Regions from separate parts of the Bradyrhizobium sp. USDA 4454 genome, predicted to be linked through region 3. Evidence: predicted binding sites of a transcription regulator. Region 3 holds the regulator's gene; each other region holds the start of a gene.
What was found. The regulator PhoB, encoded in region 3, activates phosphate uptake and scavenging genes when phosphate is short. The targets are predictions, from matches to a motif close to TGTCATNNANCTGTCAT.

Region 1: a site for PhoB is predicted at 6,677-6,693, ahead of ACVIW0_RS00635 (DUF2794 domain-containing protein). Genes of this name have one in related genera too.
Region 2: a site for PhoB is predicted at 7,683-7,699, ahead of ACVIW0_RS05970 (inorganic phosphate transporter). Genes of this name have one in related genera too.

What each region holds. Positions count from the first base shown of each region.
Region 1 covers NZ_JBTRCN010000001.1:122,096-132,098, forward strand. Annotated here, with positions in the region: gene ACVIW0_RS00610 (heme ABC transporter permease) at 1-625, opposite strand, end outside; gene ccmB (heme exporter protein CcmB) at 701-1,369, opposite strand; gene ccmA (heme ABC exporter ATP-binding protein CcmA) at 1,683-2,285, opposite strand; gene acnA (aconitate hydratase AcnA) at 2,531-5,251, shown strand; gene ACVIW0_RS00630 (DUF1223 domain-containing protein) at 5,479-6,240, shown strand; gene ACVIW0_RS00635 (DUF2794 domain-containing protein) at 6,753-7,124, shown strand; gene ACVIW0_RS00640 (Bax inhibitor-1/YccA family protein) at 7,470-8,261, opposite strand; gene ACVIW0_RS00645 (ABC transporter permease) at 8,495-10,003, opposite strand, start outside.
Region 2 covers NZ_JBTRCN010000001.1:1,266,116-1,276,118, forward strand. Annotated here, with positions in the region: gene ACVIW0_RS05920 (acyl-homoserine-lactone synthase) at 1-493, shown strand, start outside; gene ACVIW0_RS05925 (cytochrome P450) at 453-1,817, shown strand; gene ACVIW0_RS05930 (hypothetical protein) at 1,856-2,074, shown strand; gene ACVIW0_RS05935 (hypothetical protein) at 2,190-2,348, opposite strand; gene ACVIW0_RS05940 (hypothetical protein) at 2,371-2,550, shown strand; gene ACVIW0_RS05945 (hypothetical protein) at 3,002-3,220, shown strand; gene ybaK (Cys-tRNA(Pro) deacylase) at 3,242-3,724, opposite strand; gene ACVIW0_RS05955 (adenylosuccinate synthase) at 4,074-5,366, shown strand; gene ACVIW0_RS05960 (hypothetical protein) at 5,402-6,979, shown strand; gene ACVIW0_RS05965 (DUF5413 family protein) at 7,177-7,611, shown strand; gene ACVIW0_RS05970 (inorganic phosphate transporter) at 7,762-9,384, shown strand; gene ACVIW0_RS05975 (Crp/Fnr family transcriptional regulator) at 9,441-9,809, shown strand.
Region 3 covers NZ_JBTRCN010000001.1:7,633,234-7,643,236, forward strand. Annotated here, with positions in the region: gene ACVIW0_RS35555 (Hsp33 family molecular chaperone) at 1-352, opposite strand, end outside; gene argF (ornithine carbamoyltransferase) at 542-1,468, opposite strand; gene ACVIW0_RS35565 (acetylornithine transaminase) at 1,468-2,670, opposite strand; gene ACVIW0_RS35570 (hypothetical protein) at 2,669-2,908, shown strand; gene ACVIW0_RS35575 (GcrA family cell cycle regulator) at 3,168-3,680, shown strand; gene phoB (phosphate regulon transcriptional regulator PhoB) at 3,940-4,650, opposite strand; gene phoU (phosphate signaling complex protein PhoU) at 4,712-5,431, opposite strand; gene pstB (phosphate ABC transporter ATP-binding protein PstB) at 5,452-6,270, opposite strand; gene pstA (phosphate ABC transporter permease PstA) at 6,267-7,112, opposite strand; gene pstC (phosphate ABC transporter permease subunit PstC) at 7,117-8,106, opposite strand; gene pstS (phosphate ABC transporter substrate-binding protein PstS) at 8,352-9,362, opposite strand; gene ACVIW0_RS35610 (ATP-binding protein) at 9,498-10,003, opposite strand, start outside.

The DNA of each region.
Region 1 (10,003 bases), 7.5 Mb from region 3:
TCACCAACAGCGGCCACAGGAATGCCTTGTCGAGCGTCGGCCCGCCGGCGCGAAACACCGAGGCCGGCTGATGCAGCGTGTTCCACCAGTCGACCGAGAACTTGATGATCGGGATGTTGATCGCGCCCACAAGAGTGAGGACCGCCGCCGCCCGCGCCGCGCGCGACGGGTCCTCGACCGCACGCCACAGCGCGATCAGGCCGAGATACATCAGGAACAGGATCAAGACCGAGGTCAGCCGCGCATCCCACTCCCAGTAGGTGCCCCACATCGGCCGGCCCCATAGCGAGCCGGTGACGAGCGCAAGGAAGGTGAAGGCGGCGCCGATCGGGGCGGCGGCTTTCGCGGCGACGTCGGCAAGCGGATGCCGCCACACCAAGGTGCCAAGCGCGGCGACGCTCATGACGCCCCAGACGAACATCGACAGCCACGCATTCGGGACGTGGATGAACATGATCTTGACCGTGGCGCCCTGCTGATAGTCGTCGGGCGCCATCGCCGACTGGTAGAGCCCGATCGCGAGCAGGATCGCGGTCACGCCTGCGAGCCACGGCAGGATGCGCGCGGTCAGCACCAGAAACCTGGTCGGATTGGCGAGGTCGGTCAGCGTCTCGGTCAGCTTCATGGCACCCTGATAGTCGTCCGGTGTGAACGAGGCAATTGGCCGAATTCCCCTCGGCGAGATTTGATCGGATCCATCTCAGTCCAGCCCGTGGCGCAGGCTCGCGGCGGCGGCAAACGGGCCGATCACGAGGCTCGCCAGCGACAGCGCGCACAGGATCGAGAATGGTGTTCCAAAGGACAGCGGGCCCGAGATCGCCGCCTGCGAGGCCGCGACCCCGAAGATCAGCACCGGGATCGACAGCGGCAGCACCAGCACCGCCAGCAGCAGCCCGCCGCGATGCAGCGTCACGGCCAAGGCTGCACCGATCATGCCGGTGAAGGTCAGCGCCGGCGTTCCCGCCAGCAAGGTCGCCGCGACCGCCAATGTCGCCGTGCCGTCGAGATTGAGCAGCAGGCCGAGCACCGGCGTTGCGATTATCAGCGGCAGACCGGCGGCGATCCAATGCGCCAGCGCCTTGGCCGCGCAGGCCAGTTCCAGCGGTGTCCGGCTCATCACGATCAGGTCGAGCGAGCCGTCCTCGTGGTCGGCCGTGAACAGCCGGTCGAGCGTGAGCAGGCTCGCCAGCAGCGCGCCGAGCCAGAGAATGGCGGGGCCGAGCCGCGACAGCAGCGCCAGATCCGGCCCGACCGCGAACGGCATCAGCACCGTGACAGTGAGAAAGAACAGCACCCCGATCAGCGCCCCGCCGCCAACGCGCAGCGCGATCCGGATGTCGCGGCGGATCAACGCGGTGAGCGCGCTCATACCGCACCACCGCCGTGTGAGCCGATGTCGCGCCGCGCAATCGGTGAGCTCCCTCCCCCCTGGCGGGGGAGGGTTGGGGAGAGGGGTGGCCCCGGGCGAGATGCGTGATAGGTGCGATGCGCTCGCAATCTCGGCCGTGCGTCGTTGACACGCATAACGAGAGAGCCCGTCGTGCGGCACCCCTCTCCATAGCCGAAGCTTTGCTTCGGCGTCCTTTCAGTCAACGGCCGCCAAAGGCGGCCTATGCCCTCCCCCCCAAGGGGGGAGGGGACGGAGAGACCTGCGTGCAGCGACGAGAGATCGAACAGCGCGCTCATGCCGGGCCTCCGATCCGCAGCTCATTCGCATCGATGCCGAGCGGCAGATGGGTCGCGGCGATAATCAGGCCGCCGCTGGCGAGATGGTCGCGCATCAGGCCGACGAAGAGCGCCTGTCCGGCGGTATCGAGCGCCGAGGTCGGCTCGTCCAAGAGCCAGACCGGCCGCCGCACCGAGAGCAGGCGGGCGATCGACAGGCGGCGGCGCTGGCCGGCGGAGAGGTAGGCCGCCGGCAGATGCGCGGCGTGGTCGAGCGCGACGGCGGCAAGGCAGCGGCCGGCGTCCTCGGTCTCGCCGCCGAGGAAGTCCCGCCAGAAGGACAGATTTTCCGCAACGCTCAGCGCCGGCTTCACGGCGTCGCGGTGGCCGAGATAGTGGGCCTGCTCAGGCAGGGTGAGCTCGGCGTCGCCGCCTTCGAGCGCAACCACACCTTCGGCTGGAACCAGGAGCCCGGCGAGCACGCGCAGCAGCGAGGTCTTGCCGGCGCCGTTGGGGCCGGTGATAGCGAGCGCCTCGCCGGCCGCAGCCGACAGGTCGAGGCCGGAAAACACCTCGCGCCCGCCGCGCACGCATTTCAGATTTCGGCCCGAGAGCTGCATGGTTCGTCTTGTCACAGCCCTCTGAAATCTTTCGCTACCGTGCGAGAATTTTTGGGTCACGCAGCGCTGTCGCACGCTTGTCGGTGTGGCGGCGCTTCTAGAAAGGTTCTATAAGCCCGGGAACTTGATGCAGCACACACAACCGGCGGCCGCAAGCCATCCAGGCCATCCCTTGGCCCGTGTTGGTGTTTAGTTACCCTCGTAGTTACCCCTGCCGGGTATAACTGAAAATTGGGATTCCTCGCATGACCTCGCTCGACAGCTTCAAATGCCGCAAGACCATGAAGGTCGGCGGCAAGTCCTACGTCTATTACAGCCTGCCCCAGGCAGAGAAGAACGGACTGAAGGGGATTTCGAAGCTGCCGTATTCGATGAAGGTTCTGCTGGAGAACCTGCTGCGCAACGAGGACGGCCGCACCGTCAAGAAGGACGACATCGTTGCGGTGTCGAAGTGGCTGAAGAAGCGCCAGCTCGAGCACGAAATCGCGTTCCGTCCGGCGCGCGTCCTGATGCAGGACTTCACCGGCGTTCCTGCCGTGGTCGATCTCGCGGCGATGCGCAACGCGATGCAGAACCTCGGCGGCGATGCCGAGAAGATCAACCCGCTGGTGCCGGTCGATCTCGTGATCGACCACTCGGTCATCGTCAACTTCTTCGGTGACAACAAGGCGTTCGCGAAGAACGTCACCGAGGAATACAAGCAGAATCAGGAGCGCTACGAGTTCCTGAAGTGGGGCCAGAAGGCATTCTCGAACTTCTCGGTGGTGCCGCCCGGCACCGGCATCTGCCACCAGGTCAATCTCGAATATCTCGCCCAGACGGTGTGGACCAAGAAGGAGAAGATGACGGTCGGCAAGAAGACCGGCACCTTCGAGGTCGCCTATCCGGACTCGCTGGTCGGCACCGATTCGCACACCACGATGGTCAACGGCCTCGCCGTGCTCGGCTGGGGTGTCGGCGGCATCGAGGCGGAAGCCTGCATGCTCGGCCAGCCGCTGTCGATGCTGCTGCCCGAGGTGGTCGGCTTCAAGCTCAAGGGCCAGCTCAAGGAAGGCGTCACCGCGACCGACCTCGTGCTGACCGTCACCCAGATGCTGCGCAAGCTCGGCGTGGTCGGCAAGTTCGTCGAGTTCTTCGGCCCCGGCCTCGACTATCTCTCGGTCGCGGACAAGGCGACGATCGGCAACATGGCGCCCGAATATGGCGCGACCTGCGGCTTCTTCCCGGTCGATGCCGCGACCATCGATTACCTGAAGACCTCGGGCCGCAAGGCCGATCGCGTCAAGCTGGTGCAGGCCTATGCCAAGGCGCAGGGCCTGTTCCGCACCGCCAAGTCGGCTGACCCGGTGTTCACCACCACGCTGACGCTCGACCTCGCCGACGTCGTGCCGTCGATGGCCGGACCGAAGCGCCCCGAAGGCCGCATCGCGCTGCCGGCGGTGTCGACCGGTTTCGCGACCGCGCTGGTCAACGAGTACAAGAAGCCCGAAGGCGAATCGAAGCGCTTCGCGGTCGAGGGCCGCAACTTCGATCTCGGCCATGGCGACGTCGTGATCGCGGCGATCACCTCCTGCACCAACACCTCGAACCCGAGCGTGCTGATCGGCGCCGGCCTGCTGGCGCGCAAGGCGGCCGCCAAGGGCCTGAAGGCCAAGCCGTGGGTGAAGACCTCGCTCGCGCCAGGCAGCCAGGTGGTGGCGGAATATCTCGCCAATTCCGGCCTGCAGGCCGATCTCGACAAGGTCGGCTTCAACCTGGTCGGCTTCGGCTGCACCACCTGCATCGGCAATTCCGGCCCGCTGCCGGAAGACATCTCGAAGGCGATCAACGAGAACGGCATCGTCGCCGCCGCCGTGCTCTCTGGCAACCGCAACTTCGAAGGCCGCGTCTCGCCGGACGTGCAGGCGAACTACCTCGCCTCGCCGCCGCTGGTGGTCGCGCATGCGCTCGCCGGCACCGTGACCAAGGACCTCGCGGTCGAGCCGATCGGCAGCGGCAAGGACGGCAAGCCGGTGTTCCTCAAGGACATCTGGCCGACCGCCAAGGAGATCAACGCCTTCATGAAGAAGTACGTCACCGCGACGATCTTCAAGAAGAAGTACGCCGACGTGTTCAAGGGCGATACCAACTGGCGCAAGATCAAGACCACGGAAAGCGAGACCTATCGCTGGAACATGGGTTCGACCTACGTGCAGAACCCGCCCTATTTCGAAGGCATGAAGAAGCAGCCGGATCCGGTCACCGACGTGGTCGACGCCCGCATCCTCGCGATGTTCGGCGACAAGATCACCACCGACCACATCTCGCCGGCCGGTTCGATCAAGCTGACCTCGCCCGCCGGCAAGTTCCTCAGCGAGCACCAGGTGCGCCCCGCCGACTTCAACCAGTACGGCACGCGGCGCGGCAACCATGAAGTGATGATGCGCGGCACCTTCGCCAACATCCGTATCAAGAACTTCATGCTGAAGGGCGCCGACGGCAATATTCCGGAAGGCGGCCTGACCAAGCACTGGCCGGACGGCGAGCAGATGTCGATCTACGACGCCGCGATGAAGTATCAGGCCGAAGGCGTGCCGCTGGTGGTGTTCGCCGGCGCCGAGTACGGCAACGGCTCGTCGCGGGACTGGGCCGCAAAGGGCACCCGCCTGCTCGGCGTGCGTGCGGTGATCTGCCAGAGCTTCGAGCGCATCCATCGCTCCAACCTGGTCGGCATGGGTGTGCTTCCGCTCACCTTCCAGGACGGCACGTCGTGGTCCTCGCTCGGCCTCAAGGGCGACGAGAAGGTCACGATCCGTGGCCTGCAGGGCGATCTCAAGCCGCGTCAGACGCTGACCGCCGAGATCGTCTCCGCCGACGGGGCCAAGAAGGATGTCCCGCTACTCTGCCGCATCGATACGCTGGACGAGCTCGATTACTATCGCAACGGCGGCATCCTGCATTATGTGCTGCGCAAACTCGCGGCCTAAGGGCCGTTTGTTGGAGCATGGTCTCCGCGCAAACCCCTCGCGTTTGTTGCGAGGGACCATGGGCCAACGCGGATTTGTGATCGGTGGCTCACCGCTTAGTGAGTAGCGACCAAAAAGAAGGCGGCCTATGAAAGGCCGCTTTCTCGCGTTTTGGGGCACGCAAGTTCAAGGACAGGCTTCATGCTCCGTACAATTACGGATGGAAATCATCACGACTGGTTCGCAGTATGACAGCGATGATGGCCTATAATTCTATCTCGCGATGGTCCAGTGCGCTCGGTATCTGCGCGATCGTCGCAATCATCCGCCCCGCTCACGCCGATCCGCGTGCTGTCGTCGAACTCTTCACCTCGCAGGGATGCTCGTCCTGTCCGCCCGCGGACAAGATCATCGGCGATCTCGCGAAGGACCCCAACGTCATCGCGCTCAGTATGCCGATCGACTATTGGGACTATCTCGGCTGGAAGGATACGCTGGCCGACTCCCGCTTCAGCGCGCGCCAGAAGGCCTATTCGCATATGCGCGGCGATCGCGACGTCTATACGCCGCAGGCCGTGGTCAACGGCTCCGCGCACGTGATCGGCAGCGACCGCGCCAGCATCGAAAGCGCGATCAAGGACACCGAGAAGAGCGGCACCGTGATGTCGGTGCCGGTGACCATGACGCTGACCGGCAAGCAGATCAACGTGTCGGTCGCGGCGTCGAAATCGCCCGCCGTGTCGCGCGGCGAAGTCTGGATCTGCTCGATCTCGAAGTCGGTGCCGATCTCGATCGCGCGCGGCGAGAACCGCGGCCACGAGATCACCTACCACAATGTGGTGCGCAATCTGCTCAAGGTGGGTGACTGGAACGGGTCGTCCGGGAGCTGGACCGTGCCGCTCGAGAACATCACGCGCGAGGGCGTCGATGCCGCGGCGGTGTACGTCCAGGACGGCAATCGCGACAAGCCGGGCCCGATGCTCGGTGCCGCCTTCACCTCGCTTCACTAAGCGTCACGGCGCGCTTCGTCGCTGGGTCGCGCGCCAGGCGACAGCGAACCTGCATCCAGTGATGGGCTGAAAGGAAGGCCGGGAGGTCCTGCGCCTGCGCCTTGACCGCGTGCGCTATCGCTTAGGTCCCCAAAACAAAAAGGACCAACTTTCGTTGGCCCAGTGTTGGGATTTGACTCCCCTGCGAACAGGCCCGATCCCGACGGCCCCGGGGGGCTGGGGGCTGAGGAATCCGGAACCGAAAGGACCGGGCCAACGCAGGATTTTCTTTTCGCAAGGCAGCGGGGCAGGCGATTGGCGGAAGTGGGGCAGCAATATGATTCCGCTAACGTTCCCGTGACTCTCGGGTTTTTGGACAATCCGTCGCGTCCAACCGTGGTTAAGGGCTGGTTGCGTGGCGAATGGCCCCTTGCAGGGCCCATCGCTTAGCGCAATCATGTCACTCTCGTGACGATCCCGAAGGGGGCACGGCCTTCGGGTTCCGTCGTCACCGAGATGACAGGAGGCGCTCGATGAGTTTGATCTCGGAGGACACTGATCCGAGCGGGAGCCGCGCCGCGGCGCGTCCCGTCGCCGCGACCCCCCAGCCCAACCGCGTGACATTCAATCGACTTGAGCTCAACCGCATCCTCAATCTCTACGGCCGCATGGTCGCCGACGGCGAGTGGCGCGACTATGCGATCGACTTCCTGAAGGACCGTGCCGTGTTCTCGGTGTTCCGGCGCGCGTCGGAAGTGCCGATCTACCGGATCGAGAAGGACCCCCGGCTGGCGCGCAAGCAGGGCATGTACAGCGTGATTTCGGCGACCGGTCTGATCCTGCGCCGCGGCCATGAACTCGAGCGTGTGCTGCTCGCGATCGACCGCAAGCTGTCGCTGGTGTAGCGGGCTCGCGATCCGGTGCTCCTCCGCGGCTGCTCATTCCAACCTCCCCTTCGAAAAGGGAGGTTGCTTTGCTTGCCAGAGCAAAGCGGGTGGGGATCTTGTCGCTCCACATACGCCATCGTCTGGGGCTGACCCACATCCCGACCTTCCCCCTTTCAGGGGGAAGGAGAAGATAACTTCGTAGCCCGGATGGAGCGCAGCGCAATCCGGGGCTGTTGTAACCGCGGATGGAGGAGTCCCGGATTGCGCTCCGCTCCATTCGGGCTACGCTGCATTGCTCCGCGCAAAGAAAAGCCCCGGCCGCTTGGGGCCGGGGCTTGGATCGATCCGCTCGCTCCGTGGCGCCTAGTCGCGCTGACCGAGCAGCTGCAGCAGCAGCGTGAACAGGTTGATGAAGTTCAGGTAGAGCGACAGCGCGCCGGTGATTGCCGCACGCTCTGCCATCGCGCCGCCCTGCGAGGCGTAACCGTAGATGTAGTCGTTCTTCAGCCGCTGGGTGTCCCAGGCGGTGAGGCCCGCGAACACCAGCACGCCGACCACCGAGACGATGAACTGCAGCGCCGAGCTCGCCAGGAACAGGTTGACCAGGCTCGCGATGATGATGCCGATCAGGCCCATGAACAGGAACGAGCCCATGCCGCTCATGTCACGCTTGGTGGTGTAGCCGTAGAGGCTCAGCGCACCGAACGTCGCCGCGGTGATGAAGAACACGCGCACGATCGAGGTGTGCGTGTACACCAGGAAGATCGACGACAGCGACAGGCCCATCAGCGCCGAGAACACCCAGAACAGGAGCTGGGCGGTCGCAGGCTGCAGACGGTTGATGCCGGCCGAGATGACGAACACCATCGCCAGCGGGGCGAGGATGAACAGCCACTTCAGCGGGCTCACGAACATCGCGTAGCCGAACTGCGTCAGATAGGCATTGCCGAACTTGGCGACGGCGGCCGACTGGTCGGTGGTCACCGCCCCCATGTAGACGCCGAGCGCGGCCAGGCCGGTGATGGCAAGGCCGATACTCATGTAGTTGTAGATGCGCAGCATGTAGGCGCGCAGACCGGCGTCAACGGCCGCAGCGTCAATGCGCCCGGCGGCCCGGCCGAAAGGAGAAGCGTAATTGCGGTCTAGGTCCGACATGGTCGAATTCCCGTGGTTGGTCCCGGTGGAGCGCAAGGGATTTGCGGCGCCGGTCGTAAATCTATCTCAGATGGCGCGGTTTGCGGAACATTAATTCCGTGTCATTCAGCCGGCCATCCGACCCGATTGGTATGTGGGAAATTAACACATCCGACGCAAGCTTCCACGCGCGGCCGAATGTCGCTCTGGCCTAGCATTGTAGGCAAAAACGGCGCTGCCGCCGCTACAAATTGTCACAAATTCCGCAGCACCGAGGCCGGTTTCTGGTTCAGGGCGAGCAACGTGCCGGCCAGTCCAAGTCCGACCGTGACGACCAGCGCGGCGAGCACGACCAGCGCGGCGCTGCCGGCCTGCCAGATGAAGCTCAGCGTCATCAGCCGCGTCACGATCAGCCAGGCCGCGACCGAGCCGGCGATCACGCCGAAGATCGCGGTTGCAAAACCGATCATCAGATACTCCAGCGCGTAAGCGCCGAGCAATCGCGCCCGCGTAGCGCCAAGCGTTTTGAGGATCACGGCATCATAGACGCGGTGACGGTGCCCGGCCGCGAGCGCGCCGCCCAGCACCAGGATCGCCGAGATCAGCGTCACGGCGCTGGCGCCGCGGATCGCCAGCACCAGGTTGCTGACGACGCCGCCGACGGTCTCCAGCGCCTCGCGGACCCGCACGCTGGTGACCATCGGGAAGGCGTCGGCGACCTGCTTGATGATGCGCGCGTCGTTGGCGCCCGCTTGGGTCGCGCCCGCATGCGGCTCCGTCAGGGTCGCGACGTGGCTGTGCGGCGCGCCCTTGAAGGCATTCGGCGAGAACACCAGCACGAAGTTGATGCCGAGCCCCTGCCAGTCGATGTTGCGCAGATTGGCGATCTTCGCCGGCACGTCGCGGCCGAGCACGTTGACCACGATCTCGTCGCCGATCTTCAGGCCCAGGCCGTCGGCGATCTTCTTCTCCATCGAGACCAGCGGCGGTCCGCTGTAATCCGGGCCCCACCATTCGCCCTCGACGATCTTCGAGCCCTTGGGGATCTCGCCGGTGTAGGTGAGGCCGCGGTCGCTTTGCAGCACCCATTCGGAATCGACCGACGGCTTGAGCTGGTCGGCCTTGACGCCGCGCGCGGCAACGATGCGCCCGCGCAGCATCGGCACGTCCTCGACAGTCGAGCCGGCCGCGATCTGACCCAGGAAGGCGGCAAACCGGTCGGCTTCGGTGGAGGGGATGTCGATGAAGAAGAACGACGGCGCGCGCTCCGGCAGCGCGGCCAGGAATTGCCGGCGCAGATTGCCGTCGATCTGGGTGATGGTGACCAGCACCGCTAAGCCAAGGCCGAGCGACAGCACGACCGACGGCGTCAGCGCGCCCGGCCGATGGATGTTGGCGATCGCGAGCCGCAGCATGGTGATGCGGCTGTGCGGCAGGCGCCGTGCCACCGCCATCAGAATCGCGGCGATCCCGCGCAGCAGCAGGAACACGGCGATCGAGGCGGCGACGAACACGGTGGCGACCCGCTTGTCATAGGCCAGCCCGATCGCAACCCCGATCAGCAGCGCGATCACCATGGCCATCAGCGCCAGATAGCTCCAGCGCGGCCGATGCCACTCGCTGGTGACGGTTTCCCGGAATAGCGCGGCGACCGGCACGTCGTGGACCCGGCCAAGCGGCCACAGCCCGAACGCCAGCGCGGTGAGCTGGCCATAGATGAAGGAGAGCGCGAGCTCGTCGGGATGCAGCGCCGGCACCACCGG
Region 2 (10,003 bases), 6.4 Mb from region 3:
GTATACGGAGCACTGCCTGCTGTTCTCCGGGGTCGAGCTCGTCGGCGGCTTCCGGGCGATCCGAACCGATTATCCCTATCTCACCAGGTCGGTGTTCCCGCAGCTTGCGGTGCTGCGCTTTCCGAGCAGCCGCGAGGTGTGGGAGATCAGCCGTTTCGGCGTGCTGTCGAACGTCGCGCGGCCGCAGGCGGCACGGGTCAATTACGCGCTGATGTTCCGCTTCGCCGAGCTGCGCGGAGCGAAGGCGCTGGTGGCGCTGGCCGACCTTTCCTACGAGCGTTTCCTCACCCGCATGGACATCCGCACCCGCCGCTACGGCCCGCCGCAGGTGATCGGCAGCGATCGCAGGGGCCGCCCGCTGACGGCGCTCGCCGGAGAAATCCCGCTTGGTCCCGCCGACAATCCCGGCCTGACCCAATTCCTCGACCTTGGACGGCAATTGGAGATCCACGATGCCACACATGTTCTCGGACGTTCGAGCGTTCCAGCGTGATCCGCTGCGCCTGTTGCTGACGCGCGGCAACGAGGCCGCGCTCGGGCTGGTGCCGTTGCGGCTCGGTCCTGCGCCTGTCTTTCTGGTGAACGATCCCGGCCTGCTGCGCCCGATCCTCAAGGCGCCGGAGACCGACATCGGCAAGGGCAAGCTGATCAAGAAGCTGACGCCGGTGCTCGGCCGCAGCTCGCTGATGCTGAGCGGCGAGGAGCACAAGCGGCGGCGGGCCGTGCTGCAGAAGCATATGGCCAAGGGCAGCGTCGAGAAATTCCTGCCGCACATATGCGCCGAGATCCGCGCGGTCGGCGCCAGCCTGGCGCGGCTCGGCTCGTTCGATCCGCACCATGTCACCGCGATGCTGGCGCTGCGCACGATCTGCGTCGCGATCTTCGGCTCCCAGGTGATGTCGTCGGGTGACGAGGAGGCCCTGGTCCAGGCGGTCGGCACCATCGAGGACGATCTGGCGGAGGAGATGTTCCGCGCCTTGCCGTTCGGTCCGCTGGCCTGGTACCGGCGTCGCCAGAACCGGGTCTGCGCCAAGCTCGCGATGTCGACGGTGGTGCAGCGGCTGCGGCGCAAGGCGGGCTCGAGCAGCGCGCTGCGCGATCTCGAGGCGCTCGGCCTGACCGATCGCGATCTCGAGGACGAGATCCTGACCTTGCTGCTGGCCGGCCATCACACCACGGGCTCGACGGCGGCGTGGATGTTCTACCAGATGGCCGCCAATCCCGCTTTGATGGACGAGATCGCCGACGAGGCGGCGGAATGCCTTGGCGACGACGGCGAGCTGCGGCTCGACGCGGTGAAGCACGCCAATCTGAGCGCGACGCTGGTCAAGGAGGTCTGCCGGCTCTATCCCAGCGCCTGGTGGTTCTCGCGCGAGGTGATGCAGCCGGTGACGATCGGCGGATGCGACCTCAAGGTCGGCACCTCGCTGTTGATCTGCCCCTGGCAATTGCAGCGCGATCCCAGGCATTTCGAGGAGCCGGACCGCTTCCTGATGACGCGGCGCTACAACACCGACGCCTTCATCCCGTTCGGCGCCGGCCCGCGCGCCTGCGCCGGCATGGGCGTTGCGATGCTCGAGCTGCAATTGCTCGCGCTCGAGATCGCCGCCGCCTATCGCTTCACCGCCGTCACGCCGAATCCGGCGCCGTGGCCGAAAGCCTCGGTGACGCTGATTCCGCCGCCGATGAAGATCGACATCGAAGTTCGCGAGGTGCCGTCGCGCGTCCCGCATCTCGGTGAGGAAGCGGAGCATCTGCCTTACGTTCCACCGGTCGCCGCGGCATCCATCAGCACACTACAATCGGTATCCCCATGACAACTCAGATTACGACGGCCAGCATCGGGCAAAGGGCCATGGATCAAGTGCAAGTGCGCAGTCTGCGCGACGTCATCGCGGTCTTGGTCGAGCAACGCAGCATCGTGACGGCGGCCGGCGCAGGCTTTGCCGCACATCTGCTCGACCTCGCGATCATGCAGCTCAGGCTCAACGTCAACGATATTTCGGCAGAGGAATTGACCGGCCTGTCCGACTTCGTCGGCGCGGAGTTTTTCCGCGACAAATCCTCGCACTGATCGCGATCATCGGACCTCGGGTCAGTCCTGCGTCGCCACCAGCGCCTTCATCGAGGCGCCGGCGGCGAGCGCGGCGTCGTTCGGATCGATCTCGATCTGCAGGCCGCGCTGGCCGCTATTGACGAATACGGTGACGTGGGTGAGCGCGTGTCTTCAGCATCCGGCTCGGCTCGACGCCGAGCGCCTCGGCCGCCTGCAGGCCGATGCTCGCGGCGCTGGAATCGTAGACATAGGTGTGGAGCTTGAAGGCAATGCCCAGCTTGCGCAGTGCCATCGTCGCTGGTGTCGAATTGGGCATGGACCCTGAACTGGATCCGGCCCATGTCGAGGCGAATGATGCGCCTGCGCAAGCGGCTGTTCGATTGCCGAAACTGAATTTCTTTGCCTGCTGGCTTTTCCCGGCGAGGGATTGCCTGGCGCAATTGCGGCTTTGGCCCGCGATATTCCGGGTCATAACGAAAGCTGATCAGCCCTGATCCATAAAGACGATTTCCATGTTCGCGAGCCGGTCATGATGATGTCTCTCAGCACCAGAGAGATTTGGCATGGCCAGGGGGCACCTCAAGTGGGCTGATCGAAGCGAGACCGGCAGCGATCGCAGGGGCCGCCCGCTGACGGCGCTCGCCGGAGAAATCCCCCTTGGTCCCGCCGACAATCCCGGTCTGACCAAATTCCTCGACCTTGGGGGCAACTGGAGATCCACGACGCCACACATGTTCTCGGACGTTCGAGCGTTCCAACGTGATCCGCTGCGCCTGTTGCTGACGCGCGGCAACGAGGCCGAGCTCGGGCTGGTGCCGCTGCGGCTCGGTCCCGCACCGGTGTTCCTGGTGAACGATCACCGGTCGCCGCGGCGTCCATCAGCACACTACAATCGGTATCCCCATGACAACACAGATAACGACGGCCAGCATCGGGCAAAGGGCCATGGATCAAGTGCAAGTGCGCAGTCTGCGCGACGTCATCGCGGTCTTGGTCGAGCAACGCAGCATCGTGATGGCGGCCGGCGCAGGCTTTGCCGCACATCTGCTCGACCTCGCGATCATGCAGCTCAGGCTCAACGTCAATGACATTTCGGCAGAGGAATTGACCGGCCTGTCCGACTTCGTCGGCGCGGAGTTTTTCCGCGACAAGTCCTCACACTGATCGCGATCATCGGACTTCGGGTCAGTCCTGCGTCGCCACCAGCGCCTTCATCGAGGCGCCGGCGGCAAGTGCTGCGTCGTTCGGATCGATCTCGATCTGCAGGCCGCGCTGGCCGCCATTGACGAACACGGTGACGTGGGTGAGCGCGGTCTCGTCGATCGCGGTCGGCACCTTCTTTTTCTGGCCGAACGGGCTGATGCCGCCGACATGGTAGCCGGTCAGCCGCTCGGCATCGGCCGGGCGCATCATCCTGGCCGACTTGCCGCCAAGCGCCGCGGCAAGCTTCTTCATGCTGACCTCGCAGTCGGACGGCACCACGGCGCAGACCGGCTTGCCGTCGACCTCCGCCATCAGCGTCTTCAGCATCCGGTTCGGCTCGACGCCGAGCGCCTCGGCCGCCTGCAGGCCGATGCTCGCGGCGCTGGAATCGTAGACATAGGTGTGGAGCTTGAAGGCAATGCCCAGCTTGCGCAGTGCCATCGTCGCTGGTGTCGAATTGGGCATGGACCCTGCCGGTTGATCAGGCTGGATGATCGCCGCAATGGGCCCGGCGATCAATCGGCCCTAGGGTCAGCCTCGGGCCCCGCCAACATTAAATTGCCGCCAGCCCGGTTCCGTCAGGCGCGGCGTGGAATTTTCAGGGGATATCAAAGGGTTGTAGCTCGCCTAAAAGGCGTAAACGACCCCCTTCTTGCTTGCGCAGCCGAGCCGCTTCCGTTATCCGGTAGGCGCCTTGCGTGTGCGCGGCCGGGCGCCGCGATTTGGGCTGGGCATATCAATGCATGATCCTGTGGGCGGACGCGTTTTCGCCGCGATCATGGTCTCTGAAACAGCTGAAGGGAACATCTTCGCAATGGCCAATGTTGTCGTCGTCGGCGCCCAGTGGGGTGACGAGGGGAAGGGCAAGATCGTCGACTGGCTGTCGGAGCAGGCCGACATCGTCGTGCGCTTCCAGGGCGGCCACAATGCCGGCCATACGCTCGTGATCAATGGCGAGACCTACAAGCTGGCGCTGCTGCCCTCCGGCGTGCTGCGCCCGAACAAGCTCGCGGTGATCGGCAATGGCGTGGTGTTCGATCCGCAGGCCTTCCTCGACGAGGTCGCCAAGCTGAAGGGACAGGGGGTTGCGGTCGGACCGGACAATCTGCGCATCGCCGAGAACGTCACGCTGATCCTGCCGCTGCATCGCGAGCTGGATTCCTTGCGTGAATCCTCCAACGCCATCACCTCGATCGGCACCACCCGCCGCGGCATCGGCCCGGCCTATGAGGACAAGGTCGGCCGCCGCGCCATCCGCCTGATGGACCTCGCCGACCTCGACACCCTGCCGCACAAGATCGAACGCCTGCTGGCGCACCACAATGCGCTGCGCCGCGGCCTCAATCTGGAGGAGATCGACGGCAAGGGCATCCTGAACGAGCTGACGGCGCTGGCACCGAAGCTTCTGCCCTATGCCGAGACGGTGTGGCGGCTCCTGGACCTCGAGCGCCGCGCCGGCAAGCGCATCCTGTTCGAGGGCGCGCAGGGCGCGCTGCTCGACGTCGACCACGGCACCTATCCCTATGTGACGTCGTCCAATACCGTGGCGGGGCAGGCCGCGACCGGCACCGGCCTCGGCCCGGGCGCGGTCGGCTATGTGCTCGGCATCTGCAAGGCCTACACCACCCGCGTCGGCCAGGGGCCGTTCCCGACCGAGCTGCACGACGAGATTGGCGAGGAAATCGGCCGCCGCGGCAAGGAGTTCGGCGTCAACACCGGGCGCAAGCGCCGGGTCGGCTGGTTCGACGCCATGCTGGTGCGGCAGACCGTCCGCACCTGCGGAATTGCCGGGCTGGCGCTGACCAAGCTCGACATTCTCGACGGCTTCGACAGTATCAAGGTCTGCATCGGCTACAAGCTCGACGGCAAGGAAATCGACCATCTGCCGGCGGGCGAGGGCGCGCAGGCCCGGGTCGAGCCGATCTATGAGATCATCGAGGGCTGGAAGCAGCCGACCGCCAATGCGCGGTCCTGGGCGGACCTGCCGGCCCAGGCCATCAAATATGTGCGCCGGGTCGAGGAACTGGTTGGGTGTCCGATCGCCCTGCTGTCCACCAGCCCGGAGCGTGAAGATACTATTCTGGTACAGAATCCGTTCGAGGCTTAACGGGATATTACCTATATCCCTCCAATTGTGTGGAAATGGCTGACTACTACCCGCTGATCGCCCGCGCCATCGCCGGATTGGACCCCAACGCCCCCGGCGAAGCCCGCCGTGCGCTGTATGCGCGGGCGCGAACGGCGTTGATTCAGCAGCTCCGCGGCGTGCAGCCGCCGCTCTCCGAATCCGAGATCACCCGGGAACGGCTGTCGCTGGAGGAGGCGGTTCGCAAGGTCGAGTCAGAGGCCGCGCAGCGCTCCCGCGACGCCTCGCGCCCGGGCGGCGGTGCCGCTGCCCGCAGCAGCCGCGCCAACGCAAGACCGCCGGAGGCAGGTGCAAGACCGCCGGAGGCAAATACACGGCCGCCCGAGGCCAATGCCGCCGACGCCGCGCGTCCGCGGCCGCCGGCCGAGCCCCGTCCGCCGCGCAATCTGCGCCCCGATGCACCGCAGCCGACCCCGCCGCGGCCGCAAAACCCGCCTGCTCCCGAGACGCAGGCGCCGCAGGCCCGTCCGCCGGGTCCGCCGCGCCGCGGTCCGGAAGGCGCGCCGCCGCCGGTGCCGCCGGCCGCACCGGGCGTTCGCGGTTTCCGCGACATCACCGCCGACGCCGACGATCTCGGCCGTGCCGCGGCACAGGCCAGCCGCAACGCGCGCAAGACCTACGCCAACGTGCCGTCGCCCTCGCCGGAATTCGACCGGCTCGAGCCGAGCCTGGAAAACCGCGGCGGCGATCCCGAGGCGCCGTATTCCTACGACGAGTCGATCGAAGAGGCCGAGCGCTACGCGCCGCAGGGCGCGCCGCCGCAGCGCTCGCGGGTCGGCAATGGCGAGCGCGAGCCGAAGCGGCCGCGCGTCGGGTCGATGTTCCCGTTCAAGACCGCGATCGTGATCGGCATTTTGCTGATTCTGGTCGGCACCGGCATCCTGATGCGGCAGCAGCTCACCACTCTGGCCAGCAGCCTGTTCACATCCTCCGCCCCGGTCGAGGCGCCGAAGGATGCCTCGACGGCGCCCGCGAGCAAGAAGATCACCGACCGCGTCGGCCAGCCGTCGTCATCGGGCGAGCCGGTCGCGCCGGTGGCGCAACGCGTCGTGCTCTATGACGAGGACCCGTCGGATCCGAAGGGCAAGCAATATGTCGGGTCGGTGGTCTGGCGCACCGAACAGGTCAAGGGATCGGGCAACCAGAAGCCAGACATTGCCGTGCGCGCCGACATCGACATCCCCGACCGCAAGTTCAAGATGACGATGTCGTTCCGCCGCAACACCGATTCATCGCTGCCGGCGAGCCATACCGCAGAACTGACCTTCATCCTGCCGCAGGACTTCGCCAATGGCGGCGTCGGCAACGTGCCGGGCATCCTGATGAAGTCCAACGAGCAGGCGCGCGGCACGCCGCTGGCCGGCCTCGCGGTCAAGGTTACCGACGGCTTCTTCCTGGTCGGCCTCTCCAACGTCGACGCGGACCGCTCGCGCAATCTGCAGCTCCTGAAGGAGCGCTCCTGGTTCGACGTGCCGCTGGTCTACACCAACCAGCGCCGCGCCATCATCGCGATCGAAAAGGGCGCCCCCGGCGAGCGGGCGTTCAACGACGCGTTCGCGGCGTGGGGTGAGTAGCGAGCGTTACGCTCACCTCGATGCGTCACGGTGTCATCGCCCGGCCTCGTCCGGCGATTCCGTATCGCAGCGACATCGGCGGCGGGTTGTTGCAGCGCATCGACGCGCTTACCGAACATTTGCCGGGCGCTTTCTATTTTCCCTAGAACCATCGCGTGACTGCGTTACACTTAGCCGACGTCGGGCAAGGGCACGCCATGAAACGCTATCTGATCTTCGCAGCCATCGGGCCGTTCATCGGCGGCTTCCTGCTGTTGCTGATGACCACCTATCAATCCGGCTACTGGACCGAGACCAATGGCGGCGAGGTGGCGAAGCTGCTCGTCGTGTTCGTGAAGTCGCTGCAATACAATTATCTGTTCGGCATCGTGCCGTCGCTGATGTTCGCTGCCGTCGACGACATCCTGATGCATGTGCGGCGGATCGCGCCGACGCTGCGAATGCTGATCGTAGGTCTCGTGGCGTTCGTCGGCGCGGCGCTGACCTACGCCTCGCACGGCTCCGAAAGCGGCGCGGTGCAGTTCATCCTGTACGGGCTGGTCGGGTCCATCCCGAGCATGATCTCGTCCTGGCTGGCGCACAAATATGCCGAAGAGCTGCATGCGCCGGCGCAGCCGGTGTCCCAGCATTAGGGCAGGTAATGCCAGCCCTATTAGTGCATTAGGCTTCGGCCGCAAGCCGGGTCCGTCCACCTTCATGTAACTGTCATATGCGCGTCATGTAAACGTAGTCCCAATGTCACATGGCCGCTTTTGTCCTCCCGCGGCTATGAGGGCATTTACATGAGCGATTTGGCATTACCTGGTTCGATCGAACCCGCGCGGCGTGGCGGGCCCGATCTCGAGAAGGGCTTTCATCCGCTCACCGGCATCCTCTATCTCGGCATCATCGGCGCCGCGCTGCTGTTCGTGGCCTACAGCATCTACGCCGATGTCGGGGCGACCGGCGCAGGTAAGACCTCCTATCTCGCCTTCCTGCTGCTGTTCGTTGCGCTGTTGATCTCGCTCGGCTTCGAGTTCGTCAACGGCTTCCATGACACCGCCAACGCTGTCGCAACCGTGATCTACACGCGCTCGATGCCGGCCCACATCGCCGTGGTCTGGTCGGGCTTGTTCAATTTGATTGGCGTGCTGCTCTCGAGCGGCGCCGTTGCGTTCGGCATCGTCTCGCTGCTGCCGGTCGAATTGATCCTCCAGGTCGGCAGCAGCGCCGGCTTCGCGATGGTGTTCGCGCTGCTGATCGCCGCGATCGTCTGGAACGTCGGCACCTGGTATTTCGGACTGCCCGCCTCGAGTTCGCACACCCTGATCGGATCAATCATGGGCGTCGGCATCGCGAACGCCTTGATGCACGGCAGGGAAGGGACGTCAGGCGTGGATTGGTCGCAGGCGGTCAACACCGGCAAGGCGCTGCTGCTGTCGCCGCTGTTCGGGTTCATGCTGGCCGCGATCCTGCTCTATGGCCTGAAGACCGCACTGATGCGCGCGACGCCGGCGCTGTTCGGCGAGCCGAAGGGCGATCAGCCGCCGCCCTGGTGGATCCGCGGCATCCTGATCCTGACCTGCACTTTGGTCAGTTTCTTTCACGGATCGAACGACGGCCAAAAGGGCATGGGCCTCATCATGCTGATCCTGATCGGCGTGGTGCCGACCGCCTACGCGCTCAACCGCGCGATGCCTGCGAGCCAGATCGAGGCGTTCACCGCGAACTCGGCGGCGGCGAGCAAGGTCATCGAAGACAAGGGCGCCGATCGCAAGGTCGCGGGCAATCCGCGTCCGGCGGTGACAAACTACATCGCGCTCCGGCAGCTCACCGACGATACCTATCCCTCGCTTGCCGTTCTGGTCGGCGAGATCCGCGACCAGGTCGTGCAGTACGGGTCGCTGGCGAAATTCCCGGCCGACACCGTCGGCAACACGCGCAACGACATGTATCTGGTCTCGGAGGCGTTGCGCCTCTTGATGAAGAGCAGCGACCATGGGCTGAGCAATGCCGATCTCGCGACGCTCAATCGCTACAAGGGCTCGCTGGATGCCGCCACCAAATTCATTCCGTCCTGGGTGAAGATCGCGGTCGCCATCGCGCTCGGCCTCGGCACCATGGTGGGCTGGAAACGGATTGTCGTGACGGTCGGTGAGAAGATCGGCAAGACCCATCTGACCTACGCGCAGGGTGCTTGCGCCGAGATCACGGCGGCCGCGACCATCGCCGCGGCGGACGGATATGGCCTGCCGGTGTCGACCACGCATGTGCTGTCGTCAGGCATCGCAGGCACCATGACCGCGAACGGCTCCGGCCTGCAATGGTCGACCGTGCGCAACATCGCGATGGCCTGGGTGCTGACCTTGCCGATGGCGATGCTGATCTCGGGCACGCTCTATCTTGTTTTCGCCCATGTATTCTAGCCGGAGCCGCAGACAACAGGGACGCCTGCGTCCCGGTTCGGGAAAGGGGATTTCGAGTGGCAGACGCAAGCTTCAGCCTTCTGACGGGCAACGATATCGAAACGCGGCTGGTGCGGGCCGGCGGCGTGATTTTTCGCGAGGGCGAGCAGGCCAACGAGCTGTTCGTGATCAAGAGCGGCTATGTGCGCATCCAGGTCGGCAACAAGACCATGGCGGACTTGGCGCCCGACACGATCTTCGGCGAAATGGCGTTGATCGACAACGAGCCGAGGAGCGCGAGCGCCACCGCGCTCACCGATGTCGAGCTGGTCCCGGTCTCGGAGAAGCAGTTTCTCTTCCTCGTCAGCCAGACGCCGCATTTCGCCTTGAAGGTGATGAGAACGCTGGCGCAGCGGCTCAGGACCATGAACAAGGGTGTGTATTAAGGCGCGATGAGATTGGGTTGGCGCGGAGCGGCAGTGGAGGTTCACCTCTCCCCTCCTTTGGGAGAGGTCGGCGCGTAGCGCCGGGTGAGGGATTACGGTCTCTCATTAGGACTCTGGACCCTCACCCGGGTTGCACTGGACGATGCTTCGCATCGCCAGGCGCAATCCGACCTCTCCCCAATGGGGAGAGGTCG
Region 3 (10,003 bases):
CCGCGTCGTAGCGCGCATAGGCCCGCAGCCGGTCGGGCGCCTGGAAATCGACGATCAAGAGCGACACCGGACCTTCGGTGCGGGTCTGCAGGATGAAGCGGCCCTCGAACTTGACGGAGGAGCCGAGCAGCGTGGTGAGTACGATCGCCTCGCCGAGCAGCTTGCCGACGGCCGGCGGATAATCGTGCTTGTGCAGGATCTCGTCGAGCGCCGGGCCGAGCCGGGTCAGCCGGCCGCGCAGATCCAGCGCGCCGACCTCGAAGGCGAGCACGGCATCGTCGACAGGAACCGAAGACGGCGCGCGAACCGGCGCCTCGGTGGTGATTTTGATGTCGGGGGATTGTGAAATCATGGCGCTCTATCTGGGGTCTCGGACCGTGAAATAAAGGGGTTCACTCAACGAGGGATCGTCGTCCCGGCGAAGGCCGGGACCATAACCACAGGATTTTGTCGCGGCACAAGGTGTCTCCCCTCGTGCCTGTTTCGTTGGCCGCGGCGTATGGGTCCCGGCCTTCGCCGGGACGACAGTGTTGAAGCGGCCCTACGCGACTTCGTTAAAGCACCAGGCCAGAATGCCCTTCTGCGCATGCAGGCGGTTTTCCGCCTCGTCGAACACCACGGATTGCGGCCCGTCGATCACCTCGTCGGTGACCTCCTCGCCGCGATGGGCGGGCAGGCAGTGCATGAACAGGGCATCGGGCTTGGCGAGCGACATCAGCTTGGCGTTGACCTGATAGGGCCGCAGCACGTTGTGGCGGTGCTCGCCCTCCTTGTCGCCCATCGACACCCAGGTGTCGGTGACGACGCAGTCGGCGCCGCGCACGGCGGCTTCCGGATCGGTGCCGAGCATGATCGGGGCATTGGTCGCCTTGATCCACTCGCGCATCGGCTTCTTCGGCGACAGCTCCGGCGGGGTTGCGACATTGAGCTGGAACTTGAACCGCTCGGCGGCATGCGCCCAGGACGCCAGCACGTTGTTGTCGTCGCCGGTCCAGGCCACCGTCTTGCCCTCAATCGAGCCGCGGTTCTCCTCATAGGTCATGAGGTCGGCCATCACCTGGCAGGGATGCGAACGTCGGGTCAGGCCGTTGATGACGGGAACGGTGGCGTGGGCGGCGAGCTCGAGCAGCGCGTCATGGTTGAGGATGCGGATCATGATCGCATCGACATAGCGCGACAGCACGCGCGCGGTGTCGGCGATGGTCTCGCCGCGGCCGAGCTGCATCTCGGCGCCGGTCAGCATGATGGATTCACCGCCGAGCTGGCGCATGCCGACGTCGAACGACACCCTGGTGCGGGTCGACGGGCGCTCGAAGATCATCGCCAGCGTCTTGCCTTCGAGCGGCTTCCTAGCCTTCTCGTGCGCCTTCAGCTTCGCCTTCATGGCGGCGCCGGCGGACAGCATGTTGCGCAGCTCGGCGAGCGGCAGCTCGTTGATGTCGAGGAAGTGACGGACCGGCTTGCTCATTATCCGGCCTTCCTCGGCTGCGCTGCCGACAATGTCGCGCAGGCGCGCTCGAGCGAGACGATCGACTGGTCGATCTCGGCTTCGGTCACGATCAGGGGCGCCAGGAACCGGACCACATTGTCGCCGGCGCCGACGGTGAGCAGCTTCTCGTTGCGCAACGCGGCGATCAGGTCGCCCGACGGCACCACGGCCTTGACGCCGATCAAGAGGCCCTCGCCGCGCACTTCCGCCAGCACGCCGGGATAGCGGTCGACGACGGAGGCGAGCTTCTGCTTGAGCAGCAGCGACATCTTCTGCACGTGATCGAAGAAGCCGGGCTTGAGCATGACGTCGAGCACGGCATTGGCCGCGGCGACCGCCAGCGGATTGCCGCCGAAGGTCGAGCCGTGCGAGCCCGGCGCCATGCCTTCGGCCGCTTTCGCGGTCGCGAGCACCGCGCCGATCGGGAAGCCGCCGCCGAGCGCCTTCGCGAGCGACATCACGTCCGGCGTGACGCCGGTGCGCTTGTAGGCGAACAAATCGCCGGTGCGGCCCATGCCGGTCTGCACCTCGTCGAAGGCGAGCAGCAGGCCATGCTCGTCGCACAGCGCGCGCAGCGCCTTGAAGAACGCCTGCGGCGCCGAGCGGACGCCGCCCTCACCCTGGATCGGTTCGATCAGGATGCCGGCGGTGTGCGGGCCGATCGCCTTCTTCACCGCCTCGATGTCGCCATGCGGCACCTGGTCGAAGCCGTCCATCGGCGGGCCGAAGCCTTCGAGATATTTCGCCGAGCCGGTCGCGGCCAGCGTGGCCAGCGTGCGGCCATGGAAGGCGCCTTCGAAGGTGATGATGCGGTAGCGCTCGCCATGCCCCTTGGAGAAGTGATAGTGGCGGACCAGCTTGATCACGCCCTCCATCGCCTCCGCGCCGGAATTGCAGAAGAACACGAAGTCGGCAAAGCTCTGCTCGCACAGCCGCGCGGCGAGCGCCTCGCCGTCCGGGCTCTTGAACAGGTTCGACATGTGCCAGAGCATGGTCGCCTGTTCCTGCAGCGCCTTCACCAGATGCGGATGCGCATGCCCGAGCGCGTTCACCGCGACGCCCGAGGTGAAATCGAGATAGCGGTCGCCGTTGGTTGCGATCAGCCAGGCGCCCTCACCGCGCTCGAAGCCGAGATCGACCCGGGCGAAGACGGGGAGCAGATGCGACGAGGCGTTGGTCATGGCGTTCACTGCCGGTTTGAAGCCGACAATTGCCGCGCGCCTTGACGCCAGCGCAGCAACGGCCAGCTTCGGAAAACAAAACGGCCGCCTTTGCGGGCGGCACGTGGCGGGCATTCTATGCTGCGGCGGGTCCGTGTCAATCGCCAGGAGCCGGCCCTTTGCCGGGCTTCCTGCGCTGCCAAGCGAGCGCAATCCGGAGCATTCCGGTGCGGTGGAAAAGCCTCACAGCAATGCTTAACTTTCCGGAACATGTGGACGCACGGCCGCGGACTCTTGCGCCAGAGTCACGCCATATTGTAGCGTTTGGCCTGTCGGGTACGACATCTCGTGCGGCAGTACTGGACCCTCTAAGTAGCCTTTGTGTCTCGCGTAAACGTTCGGGCGCAACACCGCGCCCGGCGAGGGCTAAGGGATTCTGGCCGCAGGGATATTTGTCCAGATTTGGCTCGCAGCGCCGCTCCGATAACTGGCCGGCGCCATGCGAAAGGAAGAATGCGATGACGGTATTGACCTGGTCCGACGATCGCGTCGAGCAGCTGAAGAAGCTCTGGGAGTCTGGCCTGTCGGCCAGCCAGATCGCAGCGGAACTTGGCAATGTGACGCGAAACGCCGTGATCGGCAAAGTGCACCGGCTCGGCCTCTCCGGCCGCGCCAAGGCACCCTCCACGGCGGCGCCGCGGCAGCGCAAGGCGCGCCCCGCCCAGCACATGATGCGGGTGGCGCGCCCGGTCTCGCGCGGCAACACCGCGCTCGCGCACGCCTTCGAGGTCGAGATGGAGCCCGATCCGATCTCGTTCGACAATGTGGTGCCGATGAGCCAGCGGCTGTCGCTGCTCGAGCTCAACGAAGCCACCTGCCACTGGCCGGTCGGCGATCCATCGAGCCCGGAGTTCTTCTTCTGCGGCGGCAAGGCGCTCGCCGGCCTGCCCTATTGCGCGCATCACTCGCGCGTCGCCTACCAGCCCGCCGCCGATCGCCGCCGGCCGTCGGCGAAACCGCAGATCAAGTAGCACTCGGGAAAACTACGGAAGACCTGAAAAACAAATCCCCGCACAAGCGGGGATTTTTTTGTGGGGGCAAAGTCCGGAAGCATCACCAGTGTCGTCCCTGCCTAGTGCGCAATTGCGCACGGGGGCCGGGACCCATAACCACGAATGGGTGTTGTTAGAAAGCCGTCTGGCCGCTTGCCTATTGCGCCGGCCGCGGCGTATGGGTCCCGGCCTGCGCCGGGACGACGCCGTGTTGTGGCGTGTGATCGCTACGCAACCGCTACGGCTGCGGTTCGGCTTTCGCAAAGCGGTCGTCGAGCGCGTAGCCGGCGCCGCGCACGGTGCGGATCGGATCCTGCTCGCGGCCCGGATTGAGCAGCTTGCGCAGGCGGCCGATATGCACGTCGACGGTGCGCTCATCGATGTAGATGTCGCGGCCCCAGACGCTGTCGAGCAGCTGCTCGCGGCTGAACACGCGGCCGGGATGCTCGAGGAAGAATTCGAGCAGCCGATACTCGGTCGGACCGAGATCGATCGGACGGCCCGAGCGCGCCACGCGGCGCTTCTCGCGGTCGAGCTCGATGTCGCCATAGGTCAGGACGGTGGCGAGCCGCTCCGGGCTGGCGCGGCGCAGCAGGCCCTTCACCCGCGCCAGGAGTTCCGGCACCGAGAACGGCTTGACGATGTAATCGTCGGCGCCGGTGGCAAGCCCGCGCACCCGCTCGCTCTCCTCGCCCCGCGCGGTCAGCATGATGATCGGAAGCTGCTTGGTCTCGGGCCGCGCCCGCAGGCGGCGGCACAGCTCGATGCCGGACAGGCCCGGCAGCATCCAGTCGAGGACCACGAGGTCGGGAACGCGCTCCTTGAGGCGGGTATCGGCATCGTCGCCGCGCCCCACCGTTTCGACATCGTAGCCTTCGGCATCGAGGTTGTAGCGCAACAGCGTCGTCAGCGCTTCCTCGTCTTCGACTACCAGAATGCGTGCGCTCATCGGTCTAAATTCTCTCTCTGTGGTGATCCGTTGCCCAGACGCAAAACCGAAACGCCGTCGACTAGCTGTTACCCGGCACCGTGGTGGCAAAATTGGTCATGTCGCCCTTCGGGCGCTTGTCGGTGATCTGCTGGCCCTCGATCATGTAGAACACGGTCTCGGCGATGTTGGTGGCGTGATCGCCGATCCGCTCGATGTTCTTGGCGCAGAACATCAGATGGATGCAGAACGAGATGTTGCGCGGATCTTCCATCATGTAGGTGAGCAGCTCGCGGAACAGCGAGGTGCAGATCGCATCGACCTCCTCGTCGCCCTTCCAGACGTTCATCGCCGCCGGCAGATCGTGCGCGGCATAGGCGTCGAGCACCGACTTGACCTGCGACAGCACGAGATCGGTCATGTGCTCGAGGCCGCGGATCAGCTTCAGCGGCTGGAAATCGCTCTCCAGCGCCGCGACGCGCTTGCCCATGTTCTTGGCGAGATCGCCGATCCGCTCGAGGTCGGTGGCGACCCGCATCGCGCTGACGATCTCGCGCAGGTCGATCGCCATCGGCTGGCGGCGGGCGATCGTCAGCACCGCGCGCTCTTCGATGACGCGCTGCAGATTGTCGATCTCGATGTCGGCGGCGACCACGCGCTTGCCGAGCGCGACGTCGCGCCGGATCAGCGCGTCGACCGACTCGGTGATCATCCGCTCGACGAGGCCGCCCATCTCGGCGACCAGGCGGGTCAATTCCTGCAGGTCGCTGTCGAATGCCTTGGCGGTATGTTCGGAAGCCATCATCTCTCTCCTCAGCCCGGTCAACCGAACCGGCCGGTGATGTAGTCCTGGGTGCGTCGATCGCTCGGCGAGGTGAAGATCTTGTTGGTGTCGTCGAACTCGATCAGCTCGCCGAGATACATGAAGGCGGTCTTGTCGGAGACCCGCGCCGCCTGCTGCATGTTGTGGGTGACGATCGCGATCGTGTAATCCTCGGAGAGCTCCTGGATCAGCTCCTCGACCTTGGCGGTCGAGATCGGATCGAGCGCCGAGCACGGCTCGTCGAACAGGATCACCTCGGGACGCACCGCCACGGTGCGCGCGATGCACAACCGCTGCTGCTGGCCGCCGGACAGCGACAGGCCGGAGGCGTTCAGCTTGTCCTTGACCTCGTTCCACAGCGCGCCGCCGCGCAGCGCCTTCTCGACCCGGTCGTCCATCTCGGACTTCGAGATCTTCTCGTAGAGGCGGATGCCGAAGGCGATGTTCTCGTAGATCGTCATCGGGAACGGCGTCGGCTTCTGGAACACCATGCCGACCCGCGCGCGCAGCAGATTGAGGTCGAGCTTGGGATCGAGAATGTTGGTCTGGTCCAGCATCAGCTGGCCGGTGGCGCGCTGGCCCGGATAGAGATCATACATCCGGTTGAAGATGCGAAGCAGGGTCGACTTGCCGCAGCCGGATGGGCCGATGAACGCGGTGACGCGGTTGGTGCCGAGCGTCAGGTTGATGTTCTTGAGCGCGTGGTGCTCACCATAATAGAAGTTGAGGTTGCGCGCGGTGACCTTCGGCGCCGCTTCCGGCAATGGCACGTGGGGAGCGTGACTGGCGGAGGCTGTCGAAACTGAAAGCTCGGTCATTTTGCGGCCCTTTCGGCACCAAGGATACGCGCGCCGATATTCAACGCGAGCACGGTGAAGGTGATGAGCAGTGCGCCGCTCCACGCCAGTTCCTTCCAGTAGGCGTAGGGGCTCTGCACGAAGTTGTTGATGGTCACCGGCAGGTTGGCCATCGTCTTGGTCAAATCCCAGCTGAAGAACTGGTTCGACAGCGCGGTGAACAGCAGCGGCGCGGTCTCGCCGGCGACCCGCGCGGTCGCCAGCAGCACGCCGGTGATCAGGCCCGACCGGGCCGCACGATAAGCGATCCGCTTGATCACCAGCGAACGCGGCAGCCCGAGCGCGGAAGCCGCCTCGCGCAGCGGATTGGGCACCAGCAGCAGCATGTCCTCGGTGGTGCGCAGCACGACCGGGATCACGATCACGGCGAGCGCGAGGCTGCCTGCGATCGCCGAGAAGCCGCGCATCGGCACCACCACCGCACCATAGATGAACAGGCCGATGATGATCGACGGCGCGCTGAGCAGGATGTCGTTGATGAAGCGGATCACCGAGGTGAGCTTGTCGTGCTTGCCGTATTCGGCAAGATAGGTGCCGGCGAACAGGCCGAGCGGCGCGCCGATGCCGACGCCGATCACGGTCATGATGACCGAGCCGACGATGGCGTTGAGCAGGCCGCCCTCAGTCGAACCCGGCGGCGGCGTGTTCTGGGTGAACAGCTGCACGCTGAGGCCGGCGATGCCGTTGTAGAGCAGCGTGATCAGGATCAGCGCCAGCCAGGTGACGCCGAACAATGCGGCGCCGACGCAGAGCGTGCGGATGACGATGTCGCTGCGGCGGCGGGATTTGTAGATCGGGTTCATGGCGTCACTTTCCCGCCTTCTTCTCGAGCCGCATCAGCATCAGCCGCGCGCCGGCGAGCACAAAGAAGGTCAGCACGAACAGCAACAGGCCGAGCAGGATCAGGCCGGACTGGTGCAGGCCGTCGCTCTCGGCGAATTCGGAGGCGATCGCCGCCGAGATCGTGGTGCCCGGCGCGAAGATCGACGACGAGATGCGGAACGAATTGCCGATGATGAAGGTCACCGCCATGGTCTCGCCGAGCGCGCGGCCGAGCGCCAGCATGATGCCGCCGATCACGCCGACCCTTGTGTAGGGGATCACGACGCTGCGGACGACTTCCCAGGTGGTGCAGCCCATGCCGTAGGCGGCCTCCTTCAGCACCGGCGGCACGGTCTTGAACACGTCGACCGAAATCGCGGTGATGAAGGGCAGCACCATGATGGCGAGGATCAGCGCGGCGTTGAACAGGCTGAGATAGGACGGCGGGCCGGCAAACACCGCGCCGAGCACCGGAACGCCCTCGAAGATCCGGATCATGAACGGCTGGAACGTGTTGGCCAGGAACGGACCGAGCACGAAGAAGCCCCACATGCCGTAGATGATCGAGGGGATGCCGGCGAGCAGCTCGATGGCGATGCCGATCGGGCGACGCAGCATCTGCGGGCAGAGCTCGGTGAGGAACACGGCGATGCCGATGCCGACCGGGATCGCGATCAGCATGGCGATGATCGAGGTGATCAGCGTGCCGTAGATCGGGCCGAGCGCACCGAGCACCGGCGGATCGGCCGAGGGCGCCCAGCGCTGGGTCCAGAGGAAGGCGAAGCCGTATTCCTTCATCGCCGGCCAGGCGCCGACGATCAGCGACAGGATGATGCCGCCGAGGATCAGCAGGACCGAGATCGCCGAGATGCGGGTGATCCAATAGAAGGTGAGATCACCGAGCTTGAAGGCACTGAGGGCCTTGGCGCGATCGTAAGATCCCGCGGCTTCCATCACATCGCCCTGAACAGCCATGTCTGCCACGCCAATTCCCTCTTTACTATGTGAAAGCCACGCAAACCGCTACGCCCGAAGCGATCTTCAGTGACGCTCGTGACCGGGCACCGTTCCGGCCGCGCCGGCCGGAGGCGCGAACCCCGGACCCCTCCCGCGCTTGTTGCCGCGGTGATCGGAGCCCGGGTCTTAATCGCTCAACATCTTGGTCGTTCAACCTGTGCCGCCCTTGAGCGGCGGCACAGGCGTTGTTCGATGCGTGGCACTTAGCTCTTGATGTCCGAGGACCAGGTCTTCTCGATCAGCTTGACGACCGAGTCCGGCATCGGGATGTAGTCGAGTTCTTCGGCCGCCTTGCCACCCTTCTCGAAGGCGTACTTGAAGAACTTGATCGCTTCCTGCGAGGCCGCCTTGTCGGTCGCGTCCTTGTGCATCAGGATGAAGGTCGCCGCGGTGATCGGCCAGGAGGCTTCGCCGGGCTGGTCGGTCAGGATGACGTAGTAGCCGGGAGCCTTGGCCCAATCGGCATTCGAGGCGGCGGCCTGGAAGGCAGCGATGGTCGGCTGCACGGTCTTGCCGGCCTTGTTGACCAGCGCGGTGTAGGTCAGCTTGTTCTGCTTGGCGTAGGCGTATTCGACATAGCCGATCGCGTTCTTGGTCTGGCTGATGTTGCCGGCAACGCCTTCGTTGCCCTTGGCGCCGACGCCGACCGGCCACTCGACCGCGGTGCCGGAACCGACCTTGGACTTCCACTCGGCGTTCGACTTGGAGAGATAGTCGGTGAAGTTGAAGGTGGTGCCCGAGCCGTCCGAGCGGCGCACGACGGTGATCGCGTCGGCCGGCAGGGTCAGCTTCGGATTGAGCTTGGCGATCGCCGCGTCATTCCACTTGGTGATCTTGCCGAGGTAGATGTCGCCGAGCACTTCGCCCGACAGCACGAGCTCGCCCGGCTTGACGCCCTCGACGTTCACGACCGGAACGATCGCGCCCATCACCATCGGCCACTGGACAAGGCCGTCCTTCTCGAGCTGCTCGGCCTTGAGCGGCGCGTCGGTGGCGCCGAAGGTCACGGTCTTGGCCAGGATCTGCTTGATGCCGGCGCCCGAACCGATCGACTGGTAGTTCAGACCGTTGCCGGTCTCCTTCTTGTAGGCGTCAGCCCACTTGGAATAGATCGGGAACGGAAACGTCGCGCCCGCGCCGGTAATATCGGCAGCGAAGGCCGACGTCGATGCGGCGATCATGCCGGCAGCGACGATTGCTTTGATGAAATTCATGGGTCGTCTCCATCTTGTGGGCGAAGCGCCGAATGCGCCCGATCGCGCCCACGCCGGTCCATCTAGGAGCGGTCGGTGCTGCTTTTACGAAGGTTGGATGACAGTTGGATGACAGAACCAAGCGATTGAAAACGCTTAGCTTTGTGTCGGTAACGGGGCCTTCGGCCGGGGAAAACAGGCCGTAAAAGTCGCGCCATTGTTCGGCACGCTCTCGATCAAAAGACGCCCGCGATGACGGTTAAGAATATGTTTCACCAGCGATAATCCGAGGCCCGTTCCGCCCTGGTTTCGGCTGTCGCCGACGTCCACCCGGTAGAAGCGCTCGGTCAGCCGCGGCAGGTGCTCAGGCGCAATGCCGGGGCCGAAATCCCGTACCATGACACGGATTTCGGGGGGCCCCTCGCCCGATGCGCCCGATGCGGCCTGATTGAGCGACACTATGACGCGGCCTCCGGAGGCGCCGTATTTGAGCGCGTTCTCGATCAGGTTCTCGAACAGGCGCAGCAGTTCCTCGCGGTCGCCGGCGATCGTGACCGGGGTCTGGGGCAGGTCGACGTCGATCTCGACCTGGCGCTCGCTGGCCAGCGCCTCGAGCCCGTCTGCCACCTGGCGGATGATCGGCACGATGTCGATCGAGGCCT